3 regions of the Maribacter sp. TH_r10 genome follow, and region 2 is predicted to be linked to each of the others. Evidence: riboswitches for the same ligand, from Rfam matches in the RefSeq annotation. Region 2 holds a riboswitch; each other region holds the start of a gene.
What was found. Region 2 has a riboswitch for S-adenosylmethionine ahead of R3X28_RS05120 (hypothetical protein). Riboswitches for the same ligand answer to the same signal wherever they lie in the genome.

Region 1 (7,437 bases), on a different contig from region 2:
AGCAGTGCTGAAATTGTGGGGATTAACCGTATCAGTACCACAATCAATTCAAACTTCGAAGATGAATCGTTTTCGGCCAATGGGCGCTATGAGCGTACTTTTGGTAAAATTAAGGGTTCGGTGCGAGGTAGTTTGGCATGGTCGACCACCAATAACCTGGTAGACAATGCACAACTCACTTCCAATGCATTTACCCAAAATTATCAGGGGGCTGTGTCTACAAATTTTAAAAATGCACCCAATCTTGAAGTAGGGTATCGCTATAGTGTGAACAATTATGACAACGGCGGGCGGGAAACCACCTATTTCACTAAAAGACCTTATGCCAGGTTCGATACGGCTTTCCTTAAGAACTTTATCTTGACCGTAGATTATGATTATTACGATTACACCGATAAAGAAGGTACTATTGATAATAAGTATAGCTTCTTGGAATCGGATTTAACCTACCAACAGAAAGATAGTAAATGGGAATTCGGAATCAAGGGGACTAACCTGTTAAATACCAGTATCCTTAATAGGGATAGTACAAGCGACTTGTACTTTACCACACAATCTTACTTTGTGCAGCCGAGATATGTGCTATTTACGGTTAAATATGATATATAGTACGCTGAGGTATTGATTGCGAATACAATTGAATATTTTGGTGTTTTTTTGATAAAATACAATCGGTTTATATTATATAAGAAAAACATTTTTTATACTTTTGTCCCCAATCTTGAGAGGAAAGATTTGACTGATTGCAACCTCATAGCCTAAAATTTAAATTAGGGCCTGGTTCTTAAGGGAACTGGATACTGGACTAAGTTCGGTATTGTAAAAATGCTAAAGCAGTGATAACTGATTTCATTCAGTTTATTCGCCTTTTTCGCAATCTTTTTTTATTTCCTCCTATCTATTTTTATAAAAATGGCATATTTATTTACCTCAGAATCTGTTAGTGAAGGGCATCCGGACAAAGTTGCCGATCAAATCAGTGATGCATTATTGGATAGTTTTTTGGCTTTCGATCCCGAAAGTAAAGTAGCTTGTGAAACCTTGGTAACTACTGGGCAGGTAGTCCTGGCCGGTGAAGTTAGGAGTGATACATATCTAGATGTACAGAATATAGCACGCGATGTCGTAAATAAAATAGGATACACGAAAGGGGAATACCAATTCAGTGGCGATTCATGTGGTGTTATTTCTTTGATTCATGAACAATCACAAGACATTAACCAAGGTGTTGACCGTGGGTCTAAAGAAGAGCAAGGAGCAGGGGATCAAGGAATGATGTTCGGTTATGCCACCAAGGAAACCGAAAATTATATGCCTTTGGCTTTGGATATTTCCCATAGGATATTACAGACCCTCGCAACCATTAGAAGGGAAGGGACCGAGATTTCATATTTAAGGCCTGATGCCAAGGCCCAGGTAACTATTGAGTACTCCGACGATAATGTTCCGCAGCGTATCGATACCATCGTTGTATCTACACAGCATGATGCTTTTGATGCCGATGATGATAAGATGCTTGCGAAGATCAAGGACGATATTATTTCAATCTTAATGCCTAAGGTAATTGAGCAATTACCGGAAAGCGACCAAGCTTTATTCGATGATCAAATAAAATATCATATAAATCCGACCGGGAAATTTGTAATAGGAGGTCCGCACGGTGACACAGGACTTACGGGAAGAAAGATCATAGTAGATACTTATGGTGGTAAAGGGGCACATGGCGGTGGTGCTTTCAGTGGCAAGGATCCTAGTAAAGTGGATCGTAGTGCAGCCTATGCGGCACGTCATATTGCAAAAAATTTAGTGGCTGCCGGAGTTTCTGATGAAATATTGGTACAGGTAAGTTATGCCATAGGCGTTGTAGAGCCAACATCGATTTTTGTGAATACCTATGGTACATCTAAAATTTCATATTCAGACGGGGAAATAGCGACCATAGTATCGCAATTGTTCGATATGCGTCCTTTTGCCATAGAAGAAAGACTTAAGCTTCGTAACCCTATTTATTTGGAAACCGCAGCTTACGGTCATATGGGTAAAGAGCCCCAGACAATAACAAAGATTTTTGAATCCCCTTATAATGGTAGGATTGAAAAAGAAGTGGAGTTGTTCACATGGGAAAAATTGGATATGGTAGATGCGGTAAAATCCGCATTTAAAATGTGATTTTTTTTAAAAAGATTAGGAAAAACCAAATACACGGCCTTATATTTGCCGTTCAAAAGTTCAAACACATATTGAATTGTTATCAAGAAAGGTGGAGGGAATAGACCCTGTGAAGCCTTAGCAACCCTTTGCCTCCTGTGCAAAGAAGGTGCTAAATTCTATCTTGAGGCTGAATGTTTTCAGTATCCTTTAATTTAGGCAAGAATAGATAACGAAACGAATTACATTTTTGTAATTGTCTCTTTCTTTTTAACTTTTTGATTATTCCTAGTTGCGAATCGCAGCACAGGTACTAGTGTTTTGATTTATTTTATTAACAACATAAACAAATTAAAATCATGGGTAATCAAAAATTTACAACAAACGCATTGCATGCCGGTCATGACACCACGAAAACGGGTGGAACACGAGCAGTGCCTATTTATCAAACTTCATCGTATGTATTCGATAATACCGATCATGCCGCTAACTTATTTTCGTTGGCAGAGCTGGGTTTTATCTATACAAGGTTGAACAACCCGACCAATGAAATTTTACAGAATAGGTTGGCTGCTGTAGAAGGTGGTGTAGGTGCTGTGGTCTTTGCTTCAGGGACTTCCGCTATTTCCACAACTTTATTGACATTGTTAAAGGCGGGAGATCATATTGTGGCTTCCAGTAGTTTATATGGGGGTACTTTTAATTTATTGAACGTTACTTTACCAAGGTTGGGAATTACGACCACGTTCGTCGATGCTTCAGAACCTGCAAATTTCGGAAAAGCGGTACAAGATAATACAAGGGCAATTTTTGTGGAATCGTTGGGAAATCCAAAATTAGATGTGTTGGATCTAAAATCTATTTCAGAACAAGCCAAAACAGCCCAAGTGCCTTTCATTGTCGATAATACTGTTGCATCGCCAGCTTTGTTGAATCCTATTGAATACGGTGCGAACCTTGTGATCCATTCGCTGACGAAATATATCGGTGGCCAAGGAACTTCTTTGGGTGGTGCTGTAATCGATGCAGGTACATTTGATTGGGCAAACGGCAAATATCCGGAATTCACCGAACCTTCTGCAGGTTATCACGGTTTGGTATATAGCGAAGCCTTAGGAGCAGCGGCATTTACATTTAAATTGATTTTGGAAGGATTACGCGATTTCGGAGGTGCACTTAGTCCGTTTAACGCTTTTCAGATCATTCAAGGTTTGGAAACATTATCCGTTCGTATAAAGCAGCATAGTGAGAATGCGTTGGAGTTGGCTACATGGTTAGAAGGACGGGAAGAGGTCGCATGGGTAAATTACCCAGGTCTGAAAAGTAGCAAGTACTACGATTTGGCCCAGGAATATTTGCCAAAAGGTCAAAGCGGTTTGGTAACATTCGGTGTAAAAGGTGGGTTCGAAGCTGCAAAAAAAGTCACCGATGCGACTAAAATATTCTCTTTATTGGCCAATATCGGTGATACGAAATCTTTGATCATCCATCCTGCGAGTACAACACACCAACAATTGACGGAAGAGCAACAAGAAACCGCAGGGGTAGGTCAGGATTTGATTCGTTTATCTGTGGGATTGGAAGATATAGAAGATCTTAAGGCTGATTTAGAACAAGCTTTTTCGACAATTGGATAATCGGATTTATCTTAAATTTAGAGTACTTTTCAACAGTTAGGTTAGGAGGTGTTCAAATTAATACAGAACTTATAGAATGCTACATCAATTAGAAATTAAAGATTTTAAGACAATAAGCGGAGTGTCCCAGGATATTTCACTGTCTTACCAGCTTTTTGGGAAACCACTTCATGAGGCACCTATTGTCTTGGTCAATCATGCGCTTACGGGAAACTCCAATGTAACTGGGCCCGACGGGTGGTGGTCTGCCCTGATCGGGGAAGGAAAATGTATCGATACCAATAAGTATACGATAATGGCCTTCAATATACCCGGTAATGGTTATGACGGTTTTGTCATTGAAAACTATAAGGATTTTGTAGCAGGTGATATTGCCCGTATTTTTTTATCGGGATTGAAGGCATTGAAAATAGATAAACTCTTTGCTTTATTGGGAGGTTCCTTAGGTGGGGGTATTGCTTGGGAAATGGCTGCGATTGACCCCAGTTTAACGACCCATTTGATTCCGGTTGCTTCTGACTGGAAATCTACCGATTGGTTAATAGGTAATTGCCAAATACAAGAACAGTTCTTGGTCAACTCCAAACAGCCGGTACACGATGCCCGTATGCATGCCATGCTTTGCTATAGAACGCCAGAATCTTTCAAAGAAAGGTTTAAGAGAAGTACCAATGAAGAGTTACAGGTCTTTAATGTGGAAAGTTGGTTAATGCACCATGGGGAAAAGTTGAAAGACCGTTTTCAACTATCCGCTTATAAGTTGATGAACCAATTGCTGAAAACTATCGATATTACTCGGAATGGGGAATCTGCCTTCGTGGATCTTCAGAACAGTGATACCAATATACACATCATCGGGGTTGATTCCGATTTGTTCTTCACGGCAAAGGAAAACAAGGAAACGTTTAAGCAATTGGCACAGGCCAAAAGCAATGTTACCTATGGTGAGGTACAATCGTTACATGGGCATGATGCCTTTCTTATCGAGTTTGAACAAATGCAAAAACTCCTTAACGGAATCTTTAATGCAGATGGAAAGACCGACCGGGTTACCATATTGAAATTCGGAGGAAAATCATTGAGCAACGGGGAAGGTTTGGGCCATGTTTTGGATATTATTGTCAATAAAGTCGAAAACGGAGAGAACATTGCAGTGGTACTTTCGGCTAGGGAGAAAGCTACCGATCAGTTAGAGACCATGCTGGAAAAGGCAGCACGGGGAGAAGATTATTCAAAGGACTTCACAGCTTTTGAAAACTACCAGACGCATACCTTTAAAAACGTGAACCTGGAAAAGGATTATGAAGCATTGTTCAAATTGTTCGAAGGTGTTTCCCTTTTAGGGGATTACAGTCCTAAAATTAGGGATCAAGTCTTGGCGTTTGGTGAGCTTATTTCCGCAAAACTGGTTACCAAGCTTTTGATAGGAAGGGGGATTAAGGCAAAGTTGATGGATTCCCGTAGATTGATCAAAACAGATAATACTTTTGGCGATGCCCATGTAATCGAAGCTCTTTCCAAAGAAAACGTATTGCGCGAATTTTCACGTTTGGATCATGATACTGTTCCTATTATAACTGGTTTTATAGCATCTACGGAAGATGATGAAACCACAACCTTGGGAAGAAACGGCAGTAATTATTCCGCGGCCATGATGGCCAATTACCTCGATGCGGTAGAGCTTCAGAACTATACGCATGTCGATGGTATATTTACAGCGAACCCTGATTATGTATCAGAGGCAAAACGAATTTCGGAACTTTCATATAGTGAGGCCAATGAATTGGCAAATTTCGGGGCAACCATTTTACATGCAAAGACCATCATCCCTTTGATTGAGAAAAATATTCCTTTACGAATATTGAATACGTTCAAGAGCGATAATGAGGGAACATTGATAAGTGCCAAATCCAATAAAGAGGGGATAAAATCCTTATCGGTCATAGAAAATGTAGCTTTGATCAATCTTGAAGGTAGGGGCTTATTGGGCAAAGTAGGTGTAGATGCCCGAATATTCAGATCCTTGGGGGATAATAATATTAGTGTAAGCATTGTGGCACAAGGCTCTTCGGAACGGGGGATCGGTTTGGTAGTGAATGCGGATAAAGCACAAAAGGCCAAGCTGGCCCTGCAGCGCGAGTTTGCCCATGACTTTCAGTCGAAAGACATTAATCAGATAACAGTTGCAGAAGATGTTTCCGTTATTTCCATTGTGGGCCAAGACCTAAGTACCTTCCATAAACCGTATAACGCTTTAATAAAGAATCAAATAGTGCCGTTGCTTTTCAATAATACGGTATCGGGTAAGAACGTAAGTTTGGTGGTTCGAAAAACTGATTTGAACAAAGCGCTAAATGTTATGCACGGACAGATTTTCGGAATTAGCAAAAAAGTCAACATCGTTGTTTTTGGGCATGGTAATGTTGGTGGAACGTTAATAGACCAGATTCTTAAATCTTCGAAAACCATAGAAAAACGTAAAGGCATCGATTTGAATGTTTTTGCCGTAGCAAATTCGAAAAAGGTTCTTTTGAATAAAAAGGGCGTTTCAAAGAATTGGTTAACGGCCTTGGAAGACAAGGGTGTACCCTATGAAATAGGGGATATTTTCGAGTATGCCAAAAAGAACCATTTAGAGAATTTAATTGCTGTGGACAACACCGCTAGCCAGGATTTTGTCGCCCATTATTTTGACTTGGTGGAAAATGGATTCGATTTGGTTTCCTCGAACAAAATAGCAAATACCCTTGGGTTCGATTATTATCAATTGCTGAGAGAGGAATTGGATAAAAACCAAAAACAGTATTTATATGAGACGAATGTAGGGGCTGGCCTACCTTTGATCGATACCATTAAATTATTACATTTATCGGGAGAGAACATAACACGGATCAAAGGGGTTTTTTCAGGCTCGTTGAGCTATATTTTCAATACTTTCTCAGAAGCCGACGCCTCATTTGCGACCATAGTTGAAGATGCCATGAACAAAGGGTTCACTGAGCCCGATCCTAGGGAGGATCTCTCTGGGAATGATGTAGGTCGTAAACTTTTGATTCTTGCGCGTGAGTTGGATCTAAGGAACGAGTTTTCTGATATACATATTCAAAATCTTATTCCGGAGGAATTGCGAACAGGAACGGCCGATACGTTTTTAAGTAAGTTAAACGTGTTGAACGAAACCTTCAACGAGTTGAAGAAAAATCAAAAACCAGATCATGTGTTGCGCTATGTTGGTGATTTACATGGTGATTTAACAAAGGAAAAAGGTACATTGGAAGTGAAATTGATATCGGTCCCAAAAGAAAGTGCTTTAGGACAGGTAAAAGGTTCGGATTCCATTATAGAAATATACACGGAATCCTATGGGGAACATCCATTGGTCATACAAGGCGCAGGAGCAGGTGCGGCGGTAACGGCAAGGGGTGTATTCGGGGATATTTTAAGAATCGCGGAAAAAGGGTGATTATGAATAAAAAGTATGAGTTTGAAACGGAAGCTATTAGAACACAGTTAGAACGTTCGCAATTTTTGGAACATTCGGCTCCATTATATTTAACTTCCAGTTTTGTGTTCGAAGATGCCGAGGATATGCGCGCTTCGTTTGCGGAAGAAAAAGAAAGGAATATCTATTCCCGATATTCCAATCCCAATT
Region 2 (7,437 bases):
TGAAATTGTAAAGTGCAAGAGTAAATATTGCAGGAATGTAGAATTGTGATTTGGTTTCTTTATCGGGTATATAGAGAAGCGTATTGTTCTTATAATCTCTAATAGTTTGGTAAATCAAATAAGAGTTTATTGTTTCAAAAGACTCAAGTTCTAACTTTCTTATTTTAAAGTGTTCTTTTAACTTTTTTTTGGAAAATTGATCAAGTACTTCTAAATATTTAATTAAGTCTTTCATTCTCTTTTCAGTTGGTCTTTGAGCGTTGGCTTATTTGTTAGCAAAAAACCAAATGTGCTATTTGTGTGGCTGGCTTTTTTAGTTCAAATGTTAATTTTTAATTCGATTTTCGCATTATGCGCAACATTGTATATAAACACTAGTGTATATATTTATGTTATTTACATACTTTAAATTTCCTATTATTAATTAGGTAGCTAAGACTAATTAGATAAACCTTAAAAATACCCGATAAAAGGTTTGGGGTCTATGTACTAGGTTCAACGTTAGGGCTTAACTAGATAAATATCGTAATAAAATTTTGAGCGGCATTACGGATATCTGTAAGGTTGGTATTATTTTTTAGCAGGTGGGGAGTTGTGTCAAAAAATCCCATTTAAAACTAAAAAGCAAAAACACATAAAATGCGGTTAATGGAGTCTCTGTCAAGGGTTCATGGGCTTGTGCAACGGTTACCGATATTGGCAGTAGTTATTTTATTATTTCAAGTTTCAAATGATTCGGTTGTCTTGAATACCAACGAATTGCTTGGGAACTAGCTTCTTTCATAAAACCATTCAATTCATTAAATTCAGAAGAGGTTATTTCTTCTCCAGTTAATGTGAAATTAGATTTAGCGTGAACTACTTTGTTACGAGTTTTATAAATTATTTTACTAGCAATGTTGCAAGATGTTGTAATTTTTTGCTTATCAGTTGAATAAGTTAATTCAGTTGCACCAATATGCTTTTTTATTTTCTTCTTTATTGATTCAGGAAGCTTATTAAATAAACTAACTATATCAAAACAAGTATTAAAAGACGCCTTAATTAAATCTTCATCGTTGAACCTATCACGCATAGAATTTGCCAATTCAAATATAGACCTGATATAATCACCATCCTCAAAAGAACTTTTTGGCGCATCAAGTTTCTTCCTCATTAATTCATTAGCTTCAATGTTTACGGCAATTGGCGAAAAATGCTCTAAAACTTTATAGAAATTTAAAAATTTTAATTCAGGGTCATTAATTTGTATAGCAGCAACAAAAAATTCCATACCAATATTATAAGGTTCTAATTCTCTTAAATCTGCTATATCTCCTTCTCCTATTTCTCCAGTTATTTTGTATAAATCATAAATTGGATTTCGTATTTCAGAGAATGTTATGGCTATATTGGTAGTGTCTGCAATTTCGAAAATGTATGAGTTAATTAAACTTTCTTCTTCTTCTTTACTTAAAACATCTTTTTCAGTTTCATACTCTATTTCAATTGTCATATAAGGAGAGATAGCCCCCCAATCATCTTTTTCATATTCATCAAGTTTCGTGGAAGCCATTCCAACAATAATTGATTCGTGAATTAGATTTAAGGTTATACCTTTTACCTTTGTATGAGTTGAATGATAAGTTAAAATATGTTCATCTGTAAATTCACTAGCAGCTACTAAGTAATATCTTCTTAGTTTAGTTTTTATATAAGAACTATTAACTATTTCAATGGTTTTAATTTCGTCAACCAGATCAATGAAATCGTCAATTTCAAAAAAAATATAATCTACTTCTCCTGGAAACCAAATATCGAGCCCTTTAATATCTTCTTTTTCTTCGATAATTTCTTTAATTCTCTCATCTGAAAAAATTAACTCCTCATTATCTTCACCAATTATTGGACAAAAATCAAAAAGGGCTTTAATTCCTTCATTAACTTTTTCTAACTGTTCTTTATTTAGTGTCATTTTTTTTATTATTGCCAACAATTTAAATGATATACCAATGTACGTATATTTCTTATTTGCAAGTAATAAAAATATTCCATGCTATATGGAGAAACAAGTTACATGTCAGATATCGGATTATTGACGTTAATAAAATCAACTCGGTGAATATGAATAGATACATTAAGGCTATGGAAATTGGATTAGCCAATGAAAAAGACGGTATTTCTTATTTTGATTTAGTTGAAGAGTTGGAAGAAGCATTAGGTTATTCCATGGAGGCTGCTACTGAAGCGACTTTTTATTTTTGGTTTGTAGATAATTACTCGACCCAAAATTATGAGATAAAACTATCAATTGAATGGAAATCAGATTTTCAGACTTACCTCGATTTGAAGCACATGGTAGTTCCCATGAATATGTCTAAGCGGGAAAAAGCTCAATCAATAAGTAAAAGAATAAAAAATGTAAAATGGTTTTTAAATGGTAATGCTGCAAAACAATATTTAGATTACCAAGAATTACAAGAATCCCGAATAGCTGCAAAACAGGCAAGTAAACAATCCAATTATTCTATTGGGATAGCAATAGGGGCAATTATCATGAGTACGTTTCTAGGGGCTATCTCAATATTCTCTAGTCCAAAACCACCTTTTGATGTAAATATTTTAGAGGACAGGAATAAATTAAAGCAATTGGAAAGGGAACTACAACAGCTTAAGATTGATATTAAAAAAGAGAATAACGAATTGAAGGAAAGGCTATATGAGGCCGAAATGTTGATTGCTGTTTATGAATCCGATAGTTTATAAGCTTAATTAATTTTGAAAATCTCCTTCCATCAAAACACTATAAACGATAGAAATTTGTCAATATTGAAACGGTCATAGGACTATACTTTGATAAGCCCTTAGCTATAGCTTTACATTTATATATAATTCATTCACTTTTATTCTCTCCCATCCCTTTACAGGAATGTTGTGGTATCGATCAACGTCCATTAGCATTAGAACGTATCTACTTGGGTATTTATAGCATAGCCTTAGATAGTTATTGGTAGCTTCCAGGTACCATCCTTTCATCCCTAAAGGTTTTTGTTTAACCTGCATATGCTCCAGCGCCTGTTCATAACGATGTTTTCCTATCTCTTTTAGGAGCTCCTTAATGACCTTTAAGTCATAATTTCTATATTTTATCGTGGACATAATCCAAAAATATGGAATATATCCCAATATATTATTTAAAAATATAAATATCCTCCTGGCCTTTGATGTATCAAAATTACAATACCCGAGGATGGAGCATATTGTAGCATGATAAACTTTAATAGAAAGCACAAACGGGATTACGATATCTAACTAATATAATTCCCAAACCTTAATATTCTAATTGGTCAATAAGCTAACTGAACCGTTTTTAAGGCCATCTACTGCATGATTGTCAATAAGAGGGTTAATTGTACTTTTGGTGATTGATCCTTTGATAGATTGGTTTAAATTACGTTTGGTGATTTGTTCCCAGCAAATGGGCCTTTTATAATATCCTAGGTAACTGTATAAATAGAATACTGGCCGCAAGTAAAAAACCCCAACATAAATGTCAGGGTTAAATTTACCATGTTATAATCTTTACGATTATTTAAGCCTACGAGATCATTTCAGTTGATTTTTTTTGTTCCATGTAAGCTGAAATTGTACTGTTGACAATAATATCGTTGTAAGTAACCCTAGAACAATAGAGTCCTTTAAATAAACCAGTTTCCTTATGGACGGCCAGCACAAATGAGGAAATATCAATTGTGTTTGCGTAATCTTCAGGAAACGCCAAGCACAAATCACTGTTCGTTTCGTTATTGTCAAAATGACCATATGCGAATGGTTGACCTTCTTTAAGGAATACTCCCATTGTAATAATATTGTTTGCTTTTCCGTTTACTGTTTTAAATTCAATGTTTTTCATAATATTTAATTTTTGTCTTGACCCTAAAATTAGTGCTAGGGCCCTACACTATTTTTGTTTTTGTAATTTTTATGTCTTCCAGTTATCATGCTACTTTAGGAAGATTTTGTTTAATTATTGGTTTTTTCTATTTCCTTCCCAGCTGGAATTTGGCAAGGGTGTGCCATGGAGGCTTTTAGGGCCCCTTTGAAAAGCATATTTGGTAAATGGTTTGTGATTTTACCTTAGTGCTTATTTAAGGCTTTGATTGACGGTCATGAGGAATTCAATTCGTCCAGTACGGATTGGGTAATAAATGTGCCATTGACACTTCCCCTGCGAATCTTACAATCCTTCTTTCGCATTCTGCGATATAGGGTAGATTCCGAACAACCCAGTAGCTCCAAAACTTCAGACTTCGGCATTAGCTTTCGGGCAGTGTTTTTCCTTCTTGATGATTCCTTAAGGAAGATAAGTTCATCAAGCACTTCTTTTGTGATCAAATAGCACTGCATGCCATTTAAATCAATTACTTCGGATAAATTAAAAGGATTGTTTAGCATTTTGTTTTCCTTGTTAGGCGAATCATTGGACCACCTTGGCATGCTAATCGCTAGGTTGGCGTTCTCTATAAAAGAGAAACTCTACAGATTCAGATTGAACTTTTATTTGAGTAAAGCTGAAATTAATCGCTGTTACATTGTAAATGTATGAAAAATAAATATATTACACAAGGGAACTAACGGGGTAACAAGTCAATGTAGTTTAATTAAACTAATGTGAAAAAGGATGATAATTTAAAATGTTAGTAATGAGTAGGTTAAATACAACTTTAATTAGACTAGGTTGTCAATCAACTAGAATGTGTTATTAAATTAACAAATAATTAACAAAAACAACTCTATTAGAACACTTTAAAAGAGGAATTAAGACTGAATTATTTCGGGTAAAATCATCCAGCTAAAGTAAGGCCCATCAAATATTGTTTATTACATATAAAATGTTAGTTGATAGGTAAGGTTTAAAAAGGGATTATAGTTAGTAGAGTCTTGGTAGGTAAATCCTAATATAAAGATTCCTCTATCAAAAGGGGGGGGTAGGGAGAAGTGAGAATTGAAGTGATGGGGTACCATGAAAGTGTAAGACACATCCTTTTCGTTGATACATCAAAATTACAATACGTCTTATGTCGCATATTTCCGTCGGAAGAGAATTTTTGGACTAAAAGGGTCAATGGGTATACCCCTTAAAAGATGAAACATGAACATAAAAACAATTATATAGCTTATTATCCCATAACAAAACATAAACTATTAGATAATACATTATTAAATATTTTATATATAGTATAAACTATCCTATAATACAGCAATACAGTATAAAATATCCCATAATGCACGATAAAATTTCCTTTGATCGTAGTTAACCTTCCATTGATCGAAAATGACCGCCTAGGTTTGGATCCTATTTAAGTAAATGTAAGTTTTGTGTTCAAACTTAAAAAATCGATAATGGAAGTAATCAAGCTTAAATTGAAAACAGAGAACACTAGTGGGGAACAGGCAATAATCATAGTGAAAAAATTTGTAGAGGCGTGTGTTTTTTTAGATGCCTCAAGGATAGAGCCATATATACATGACGATCAGTACTTCGATGATCTTGACAAATATCGATTTCTGGCGTTTCTCAAGTCCCAATTCGATTCTGCCAGGGAAAGCGGCATAAAGAGAATGATCATTAAGGAGGGAAGGTGTGAGATGTGCGTGAAAGGACATCGCACGAGTGAATTCTACAGTGATGGACCAACCCCGAGGTTCGCCTATGTCTTCGAAGTAAATAACGGTGAGATCATCAACATTTTCAATTGCAATGCCAGTTCTGGATGGTTTAAGAAATAATAATTAGTTAAAAACGTTTTAACTTAGTGTTTAAAATTCGATAAATGCAGGACTTATCCTTTACTGTAGATTCACTAACCGAAATTTGCAAGAACACTTTTACATCTCCAATAGAGGAGAGAATCATAAAACTAGAGGGTTTTTATTCGCCAGGAAACAACAAGAAATATGGTGGCGTCTATTATGATGTTTTACATGATGAAAATAAGCTTAGTAAATTCACCCTGGTAGTACCTGCAAAGTTAAGGGAGGACCTAGTCTCCAAACAATATTATGTTTTTGAAGGTCATCTTAATAAAACTACGAACAACTTTAATGACGGTATCATCAAACTACAGTTCAAGGCCACTAAGGTTAAAGGTAGAAAGGACGAATTTCAATTCATTACCAAGGCTGAATTCAGTGTAGTACAGGAGCGGTTTAAACGCCCAATTCCCTTTTTGGACCAACTACTGTTAGAAAAGATTTTAAGCAATCAGAAGCCCGTGATAAACATTATAACAGGTTCTACTTCTATAGTTGGCGAAGATTATAGAGGTCAGTTAACTGATTCTGAATTTTACACTATAAACGAGCACCAGGTTAACCTTTCGAACAGTCAAGAGATTAGTAAAAAGATCAAACTCTTATCAAAAGTAGAGTCGGATATGCTAATTGTTATGAGAGGTGGTGGAAGTGGACTGGAGATATTCAACGACGTAGCTTTATGTAAAGCTTCATTGGAATGCTCTATGCCATTTGTTACTGCTATTGGGCACAAGGAGGACGTTACCTTGCTAGAAAAATGTGCTGATAAAGGTTTTGGTACCCCTACTGCATTCGGCTCATTTCTGCAGAACCTAGTGGACAGATACAGAAATCAAATAACAGATACAGAAATCAAATAAAGGACCGTACCACTCTGAATGAAAGAATAACCGTCCTGGAGAAAGACTTAGCTTTAGTATCCAAGGATAGGGAGGAAAGACTACTAAAGGCGGAGAATTCCATTAAGGAAGAGATACTGAGGGGACAAAAGGACAAGGAGAAATTGGAACAAATTTTTAAGACCAGGGAAAAGCAATATTTATATGTTTTAATCTCAGTTTCGTTTTTACTTATCGTTTGTCTTTTGATTATTTTTTTATAAAGACACTATTAGTCTATTATTCCCCTTTCCCTGGCATAACGTTTCTGATACAGCCCATTGAGTGTATAATATCGTTTTCCTCTAATACATGTGGCGGGAACAAATAGTTTGGCCTCCAAGCTAAAATGAAACAATCCCAATATTAAATTCAGTATTTGTCCGATTTTTATAGCTAATTATAATTTTTTCTAATGTGCCAATCTATATGCCTTAAGTTGGAATAGCTGAAAATGATATTTACTTTGTCCTTTTAAGCTTATATGGTTTGAAAATCTTGACTACCGATATATTTTAAAGATTTAATAGCCTATAATACCTTATTTGACTCATTTTTTTTAGTGAAAGGACCTCTTAATCTGGATGCGAATAGTCTATTACTTTTTAGGGGCTATTAGGCTTTTTGTTAAACAATAAGAAACCATTGTTAAAATTCTTTAAGCTATTAATCTTAACTATTTGTTGCTGAACGACTGCTTACAGTAGGTAATAGATCTTTTTTAAAGTTTAAAGAAAAGTATTATAGACTATCCTGCAATAAG
Region 3 (7,437 bases), on a different contig from region 2:
CCGACCCGTTTATAATCGTCATCAGCCGAAACCCCGTTTTCAGGAAAAGCGATGGACTGGAAACGAATCAGCTCCTTCAAAAAGCGGGAAAAATAAACATCGGCCCCTATTTGGATGGCACTCTTTCTTCCGATGCGTTTATCGGCATATGCCGAAACTATATAAAATGGATATTGTCCCATATCAATTACATCACTTTCATTCAACCCGGCCCTAAAAACCAAATTGTATTTAACAGGTTCTGTAATTTTCACCTTTTCACGTGTCGGCAAAAAAGCTATTTCCTGACCTCCGTCCAAATCATACGTTAAACCGGCATTAAAAGCAAAAGTATTGGTCGATGTATTGGGAGCCTTGAAATTGGCATTTGAATAATGGATCAATGTAATACCAGCCTTAAAACCCAGTCCTTTAAATATATTCTCCTTATGATAATTCAACATTAAATAGGTAGAACTCAGTAATCGGGAGCCATAGGCATTGTTCCTGAAGTTCTCATATTTATCATATGGATTGGTATTATAGGCAATTCCTTGCCCTATTCTAAACTGCATTAATCGCTGAAAGAAATAAAAATTATAATGGGCATATAGTCCATAATTTTCACCCAAAGTACTATTGTTCATGTTTTGATAGATGAACGAACCACCGATATCTGGATAATTGAAATCTTCTTGCCAAGCCTCATCCCCGTAGGTCTTGTGGTTATAACTAAGAATCAATCCGGCAGGGTGGTTAGAAATCAGGTGGGATATATCGGTGTTATGAAGCAACACCGAACCGTAAAACTGGTTGACATCAATGGTATGTTTTTTAACCTCCACATTTTCGGTTTGGGAAAAACCAATACTGAGTACCAAAAGAAAAACGGGGAGCAACCTAAAATTCATGAAGTGCCTAAAAATTATACAATGCTAACGCAGGGCGCGAAGTTAATACTTTTGAACGCACTATACACAACCTTCCCCTATTGAATTAATTTCAAAAAGATCAAAACACCTCTTTTGCAATGGCATGTATATTATCAGATTTACCCATGGAATAGTAGTGCAAAACCGGGACACCGGCCGCTTTCAACTCCTTTGATTGTTGAATGGCCCACTCAACACCAACCTGACGAACTGCTTTATTGTCGGCACACCCATCAACGGCATCTATCAAATCCTGGGGTAGGTCTATACGGAAAACCTGAGGTAATAATTGTAAATGCCTTTTAACCGCAATGGGTTTAATACCAGGAATAATAGGCACGGTAATGCCCATGTTCCTTGCTGCTTCCACAAATTGAAAATACTTTTGATTATCGAAGAACATTTGGGTCACAACATAATCGGCCCCGGCATCAACTTTTTGCTTCAATCGTTTAAGATCTGACTGCAGGGAAGGTGCTTCCAAGTGCTTTTCAGGATAGCCGGCCACTCCGATACAAAAGTCCGCATTATCATCATTCTCTATCATTTCGTGCAAATATTTACCTTTATTCAGGTCATTTATCTGCTCCACCAAATTCAATGCATAGGCATGCCCCCCTTTAGTGGGCTCAAAATATTTCTGTTCCCTACGGGCATCTCCACGTAAGGCCATCACATTCTCAATTCCCAAATAATGGCAATCGATCAACACATATTCGGTTTCCTCTTTGGTAAATCCACCACATAAGATATGCGGAACGGTATCTACCTGATATTTATGCTTTATCGAAGCACAAATACCGACCGTACCTGGCCGCATACGTGTCAATTTTTTATCCAGCAGACCGTCTCGATCAATATAGATATACTCCTCCCGGGAAGTGGTTACATCAATGAATGGAGGTTTAAACTCTATCAACGGATCGATATTATTATACAACTCCTGTATATTTCTTCCTTTTACCGGCGGAATCAACTCAAAAGAGAACAACGTCTCGCCTTTGGCATTTTTTATATGGTCTGTTACTTTCATATATGCTGAACTTGTTTCAGTATGTATTCTTATTTCATTTTTTGGCGTTCCCCAAAATGGGTCGGGCTATTCGCTATATTTTTTTCGTAAAACAATTTTACCAAACACAATTGAACGGTCCCGAAAAAAGATGCCGCTGCTATCCCTAACGCAAATCCTTCTTTAATCCTCACTAATATTCGGTGCCAACCACTTTTTGGCATCCGCAATCGGCATTCCTTTGCGCGCTGCATAATCCTGTACCTGATCTTCTTTTATTTTCCCTAATCCAAAATACCGGGCCTCAGGGTGTGCAAAATAATAACCACTTACACTGGCTGCAGGCCACATGGCCAAGCTCTCGGTCAGTTCTACCCCGATTTTTTCCTTTACACCCAATACTTCCCATAAGGTTAATTTTTCCAAATGGTCCGGGCATGCAGGGTATCCTGGTGCCGGTCTAATACCTTTATACCCCTCATTGATCAGATCCTCATTGCTCAATTGCTCTTCCTTGGCATATCCCCAATAATCAACACGAACCTCCTTGTGTAAATATTCCGCAAATGCTTCGGCCAATCGATCGGCCAATGCCTTGATCAAAATAGCATTGTAATCATCATGGTTCTTTTCATATTCCGCGGCCAATTCCGCAGTACCAAAACCAGCACTTACACAAAAACATCCTATATAATCCTGTAAACCTTGGTTCTTGGGAGCAATGAAATCGGACAGCGCAAAATTAGGCACTCCATCCCGTTTTTTCAATTGTTGGCGTAGGGTTCGGAATATATAATTTTTTCCATCGGCCTCTATTTCTATATCATCTTCATTAATAGTGTTGGCTTTGAACAAACCGAAAACTGCTTTTGCCTTCAATAATTTCTTTTCTACCACCTCTTTCAACATTTCCTGTGCATCTGCAAAAAGCTCTGTGGCTTGTTCCCCAACAACATTGTCCGTAAGGATATCGGGGAATCTACCATGCAATTCCCAGCTTCTGAAAAACGGGGTCCAATCAATGAACGGCAGTAATTTATTCAGGTCCAGATCATCGATAACCTGAATACCCATTGAATTTGGATTAACAAGATCGGTACCTTTCCAATCTATTTGAAACTTGTTCGCCCTAGCATCTTCGATAGATCTATATTCTTTATGTTTTGCCCGGTTCTTAAACTTATCACGGAACGTTTCATAATCGAGTTTTATCGATTGCTTGTAGGTTTCGGAGGTTTCTTTTTGCAAAAGATCACCAACCACCGTTACGGCCCTAGAAGCATCATTTACATGCACTACCGCATTCTGGTATTCAATATCTATCTTCACGGCAGTATGGGCCTTGCTGGTCGTGGCTCCCCCTATGAGCAAAGGCACGTTGAAATTCTGACGTTGCATTTCCTTAGCCAAAAACACCATTTCATCCAATGAAGGGGTAATCAAACCACTTAAACCGATTACATCTACATTTTCTTTTTTGGCAGCCTCGATGATTTTTTCCGGAGGCACCATTACCCCTAGGTCAATAATATCATAATTGTTACAGGCCAAAACAACACTTACTATATTTTTCCCTATATCGTGTACATCGCCCTTAACAGTTGCCATTAAAATTTTTCCAGCCGAACCACCAGAGACCGCATCGGGATTGTTTTTCTTTTCTTCTTCAATATACGGCAATAGATACGCTACCGCCTTCTTCATGACACGGGCAGACTTTACAACTTGAGGCAAAAACATTTTACCACTTCCGAACAGATCACCCACAACGTTCATACCCGTCATTAAATGACCTTCGATGACCTCAATAGTATTATCTACACTTTTACGGGCGGTTTCTACATCTTCAACGATATACTGGTCGATACCTTTGACCAAAGCCCTAGTAATCCTATTCTGCAGAGGTTCCTCTCTCCATGAAAGATCGATTTTATTCTCTTTGGCCTTACCAACCACGGATTCTGCAAAATCGAGCAATCTCTCGGTTGCATCGTCCCTACGATCAAGAATCACATCTTCTACATGTTCCAACAAATCTTTCGGAATATCATCATAAACCTCTAACATCGTAGGGTTTACGATTCCCATATTCATACCTGCTTTTATGGCATGATACAGAAAAACCGAATGCATGGCTTCCCTTACTGGATTATTACCGCGAAAACTAAAGGAAACATTACTAACACCACCACTTACACTACAGAAAGGAAGGTTTTCCCGCACCCATTTGGTGGCCTCGATAAAGTCAAGGGCATTTCGTCTATGCTCATCCATTCCCGTAGCAACGGGGAACACGTTCAAATCGAAAATAATATCCTCGGGGGCAAAATTCACTTCATTGACCAAAATGTCATACGAGCGTTTTGCTATCTCAACCCTTCGTTCAAAGTTATCCGCTTGGCCTACCTCATCAAAAGCCATTACGATAACCGCAGCCCCATAACGCCTTATCAATTTGGCATGTTGAACGAATTGTTCCTTACCCTCTTTTAGACTAATGGAATTCACAACGGATTTACCTTGTACCACTTGAAGACCTGCCTCGATAATCTCCCATTTAGAACTATCTATCATAATGGGCACCCGGGCTATATCGGGTTCTGCCATTAAAAGGTTCAAGTACTTTACCATGGACTCTTTCCCGTCTATTAGTCCGTCATCCATATTAATATCAATGACCTGTGCACCACCTTCTACTTGATGACGGGCAACATCAAGGGCTTCTTCGAATTTCTCCTCTTTGATAAGACGAAGGAATTTCCTTGATCCGGCCACATTGGTACGTTCCCCAACATTAATGAAATTACTTTCAGGAGTAACTATCAATGGCTCTAGACCGCTTAATTTCAAATATTTGGATTCCTGACTATGATCAACGGTGGTTCTTATGTTGGATGCATCACTCATTACCGAAAATTGTTTTTAAAATTGACAAATCCATCATGCAATTCTTTGCGTTTTTTCCCTGTCCCTGAAAATCCAAAGAACTATTTCTATTTAAAGAATCCTGACCCATAGCTAGGAATAACGGTGTATTCAATTCAATATATGCCATATACTTCTACTCTAAACTATTTGCCAAAGATTTTCTTGGCTTAAAGCCCTTGACCAAACTTGCCATTGCCGAAATATGTTCCGGGGTAGTTCCACAGCATCCGCCAACGATATTCACCAATCCTTTTTCTAAATATTCTTTTATCTGTTCCGCCATTTGTTCGGGGGTTTCATCATATTCCCCAAAAGCATTAGGTAAACCGGCATTAGGGTGTGCCGAAACCGCGAAATCGGTTTTTGAAGACAAGACTTCTAAATGGGGCACCAACTGACTGGCCCCCAGTGCACAATTGAAACCTACGGATAGTATTGGAATATGCGATACGGAAATCAAAAATGCCTCTGCCGTTTGACCCGACAAGGTTCGTCCTGAAGCATCTGTAATGGTACCGCTTACCATAACCGGCACATCAACTTTACGTTCTTCTTTTACCTCTTCAATTGCGAATAGGGCCGCCTTGGCATTTAATGTGTCAAAAATAGTTTCGACAAGAAGAAGATCAACTCCCCCATCCACTAAAGCCTCAACCTGCTGTTTATAAGCAATTCGTAGTTCGTCAAATGATACAGCCCTAAACCCTGGGTCATTAACATCCGGGGACATACTTGCCGTTTTATTGGTAGGGCCTATGCTGCCAGCAACAAAACGTGGTTTATCAGGCTCTTTTGCCGTGAATTCATCTGCGACCTTTCTTGCAATCCGGGCACTTTCATAATTAAGTTCATATACCAAATCTTCCATATGGTAATCAGCCATGGCTACGGTAGTACCCGAAAAAGTATTGGTTTCAATAATATCGGCACCCGCTTCAAGATACTTTGCATGAACCGCTGCTATGGCCTCTGGTTGGGTAAGTGAAAGAAGGTCATTATTACCTTGTAAGGGACTCGGCCAGTCCTTGAATCTTTCCCCACGAAAATCCTCTTCGGTAAATTTATAGCGCTGCAACATGGTACCCATGGCACCGTCTAAAACCAAAACCCTCTCTTTTAATATACTCCTTATGTCTTTCATGTTTTCGGATTGCCAAAAATATCTTTAATTTCCTTTTTTTTCATAAACCCCTTTTTGAATGCCCTTCTTCCGGTATTCTTGGAGCATTAAATGCACGTTTTTTTTGCTCCTCAAAGGTTATGAAAACCATTTTGTGAGACATGATAAAACATGATAAAACACCAAAGCATCTTCATTTTTTCTATATGATAACGCTCTATTATTTTAATTGATCAAGGAAAGGGCTAAGACAGATGTCCTTTTTATGGGGTTATCTTTCACGCCCATGGCCTGATAGAATTTAGCACCTTCTTATTCCCGTAACGGACTGGAAAAAAGGGTTGCCAAGGTTTCATAGGGTCTAGTCCCTCCGCCTTTCTTGATAACTTCTTCAATGTATTAAAGAACTCGTTGCAAATTAACGGCACTGTTTGCTCAAAAACAAGGAATAACCTTAGTTTTAGGCTATTGCTTTAAATTTCACCTCTTGTAGACAAAAACTACATGACCCTTCCCTCATCTTTACAACCTTTTGCTCAAAGTTCCCCTAAAATGCACCCTTAAAAGCATTTAGACCGTGTATTACATGATTTTTTATTACCGAAGGAATTCTGGAAAAACCACCGCGAGCTTTTTGCTTTTGTCTTATTCATTGAATTTGTCGGAATAGCCATTCAAACATTACCTTTTCATAGCCATGACAACCTTTCTACATTCACAATATGAAAGACAATCGACCATTGTATCGCTGATAACAAGTACCTAATACAGGTGATTAAAGAAATTTAGGGTTTCGGAATGCCTTACTATCATTCCCAAACAAAGTTTTTAAGAATAAAGCAATCAATGACCTTGAATACCTATTTTATGAAATTGATTCCGTTAGGCAAATCTGCTTGTACATCACTTTCTGAATAATTATTTTGAAGCTCCGAAATACGTTCTCGATGTTTAACCACATCCCCGATAATAATGATCGCGGGATTTTTCAATTCCTTCTTTTCAACCGTCTTAACAATGGTACTTATGGTCCCTACACCGACTTTCTCATTTTTTCGAGTGCCGTTTTGAATAATGGCAATGGGCATATTTGACTTTCCTTCTTGTTTAAAAAGATCAACTATCGCACCTAATTTACTCATCCCCATAAGAATCACCACGGTAGCATTGGATTTTGCCGCCAAACGAACATCTTCAGATAATTTATGTTCCTTTGTTGTCCCTGTAATTACCCAAAAACTTTCCGATGAACCCCTTTTGGTTACAGGAATCTGTTGGGAAGCCGGTACGGACACCGAGGAGGATATACCCGGAACCATAGCTACTTCTATTCCTTGAGCAGCTGCATATTCCATTTCCTCAGCACCTCTACCAAAAACAAATGGATCACCCCCTTTTAATCGTACAACATGACCATGGCTCAATGCCCTACTTACAATAAGTTCATTTATTTGGTCCTGTTCATA

Region 1: another riboswitch for S-adenosylmethionine. It lies ahead of R3X28_RS17025 (O-acetylhomoserine aminocarboxypropyltransferase/cysteine synthase family protein); the one in region 2 lies ahead of R3X28_RS05120 (hypothetical protein).
Region 3: another riboswitch for S-adenosylmethionine. It lies ahead of R3X28_RS17075 (homocysteine S-methyltransferase family protein); the one in region 2 lies ahead of R3X28_RS05120 (hypothetical protein).

Annotation. Positions count from the first base shown of each region.
Region 1 covers NZ_JAWMPY010000009.1:68,227-75,663, forward strand. Annotated here, with positions in the region: gene R3X28_RS17015 (TonB-dependent receptor) at 1-609, shown strand, start outside; gene metK (methionine adenosyltransferase) at 913-2,169, shown strand; SAM riboswitch class I at 2,246-2,384, shown strand; gene R3X28_RS17025 (O-acetylhomoserine aminocarboxypropyltransferase/cysteine synthase family protein) at 2,508-3,785, shown strand; gene thrA (bifunctional aspartate kinase/homoserine dehydrogenase I) at 3,862-7,248, shown strand; gene R3X28_RS17035 (trans-sulfuration enzyme family protein) at 7,251-7,437, shown strand, end outside.
Region 2 covers NZ_JAWMPY010000001.1:1,239,368-1,246,804, forward strand. Annotated here, with positions in the region: gene R3X28_RS05095 (DrmE family protein) at 1-235, opposite strand, end outside; gene R3X28_RS05100 (hypothetical protein) at 707-1,954, opposite strand; gene R3X28_RS05105 (hypothetical protein) at 2,104-2,745, shown strand; gene R3X28_RS05110 (hypothetical protein) at 2,848-3,138, opposite strand; gene R3X28_RS05115 (hypothetical protein) at 3,578-3,892, opposite strand; gene R3X28_RS05120 (hypothetical protein) at 4,147-4,434, opposite strand; SAM-I-IV-variant riboswitch at 4,427-4,530, opposite strand; gene R3X28_RS05125 (hypothetical protein) at 5,383-5,769, shown strand; gene R3X28_RS05130 (exodeoxyribonuclease VII large subunit) at 5,814-6,656, shown strand.
Region 3 covers NZ_JAWMPY010000009.1:82,916-90,352, reverse strand. Annotated here, with positions in the region: gene R3X28_RS17090 (acyloxyacyl hydrolase) at 1-890, opposite strand, end outside; gene metF (methylenetetrahydrofolate reductase [NAD(P)H]) at 991-1,944, opposite strand; gene metH (methionine synthase) at 2,107-4,830, opposite strand; gene R3X28_RS17075 (homocysteine S-methyltransferase family protein) at 4,985-5,992, opposite strand; SAM riboswitch class I at 6,240-6,360, opposite strand; gene cobA (uroporphyrinogen-III C-methyltransferase) at 6,832-7,437, opposite strand, start outside.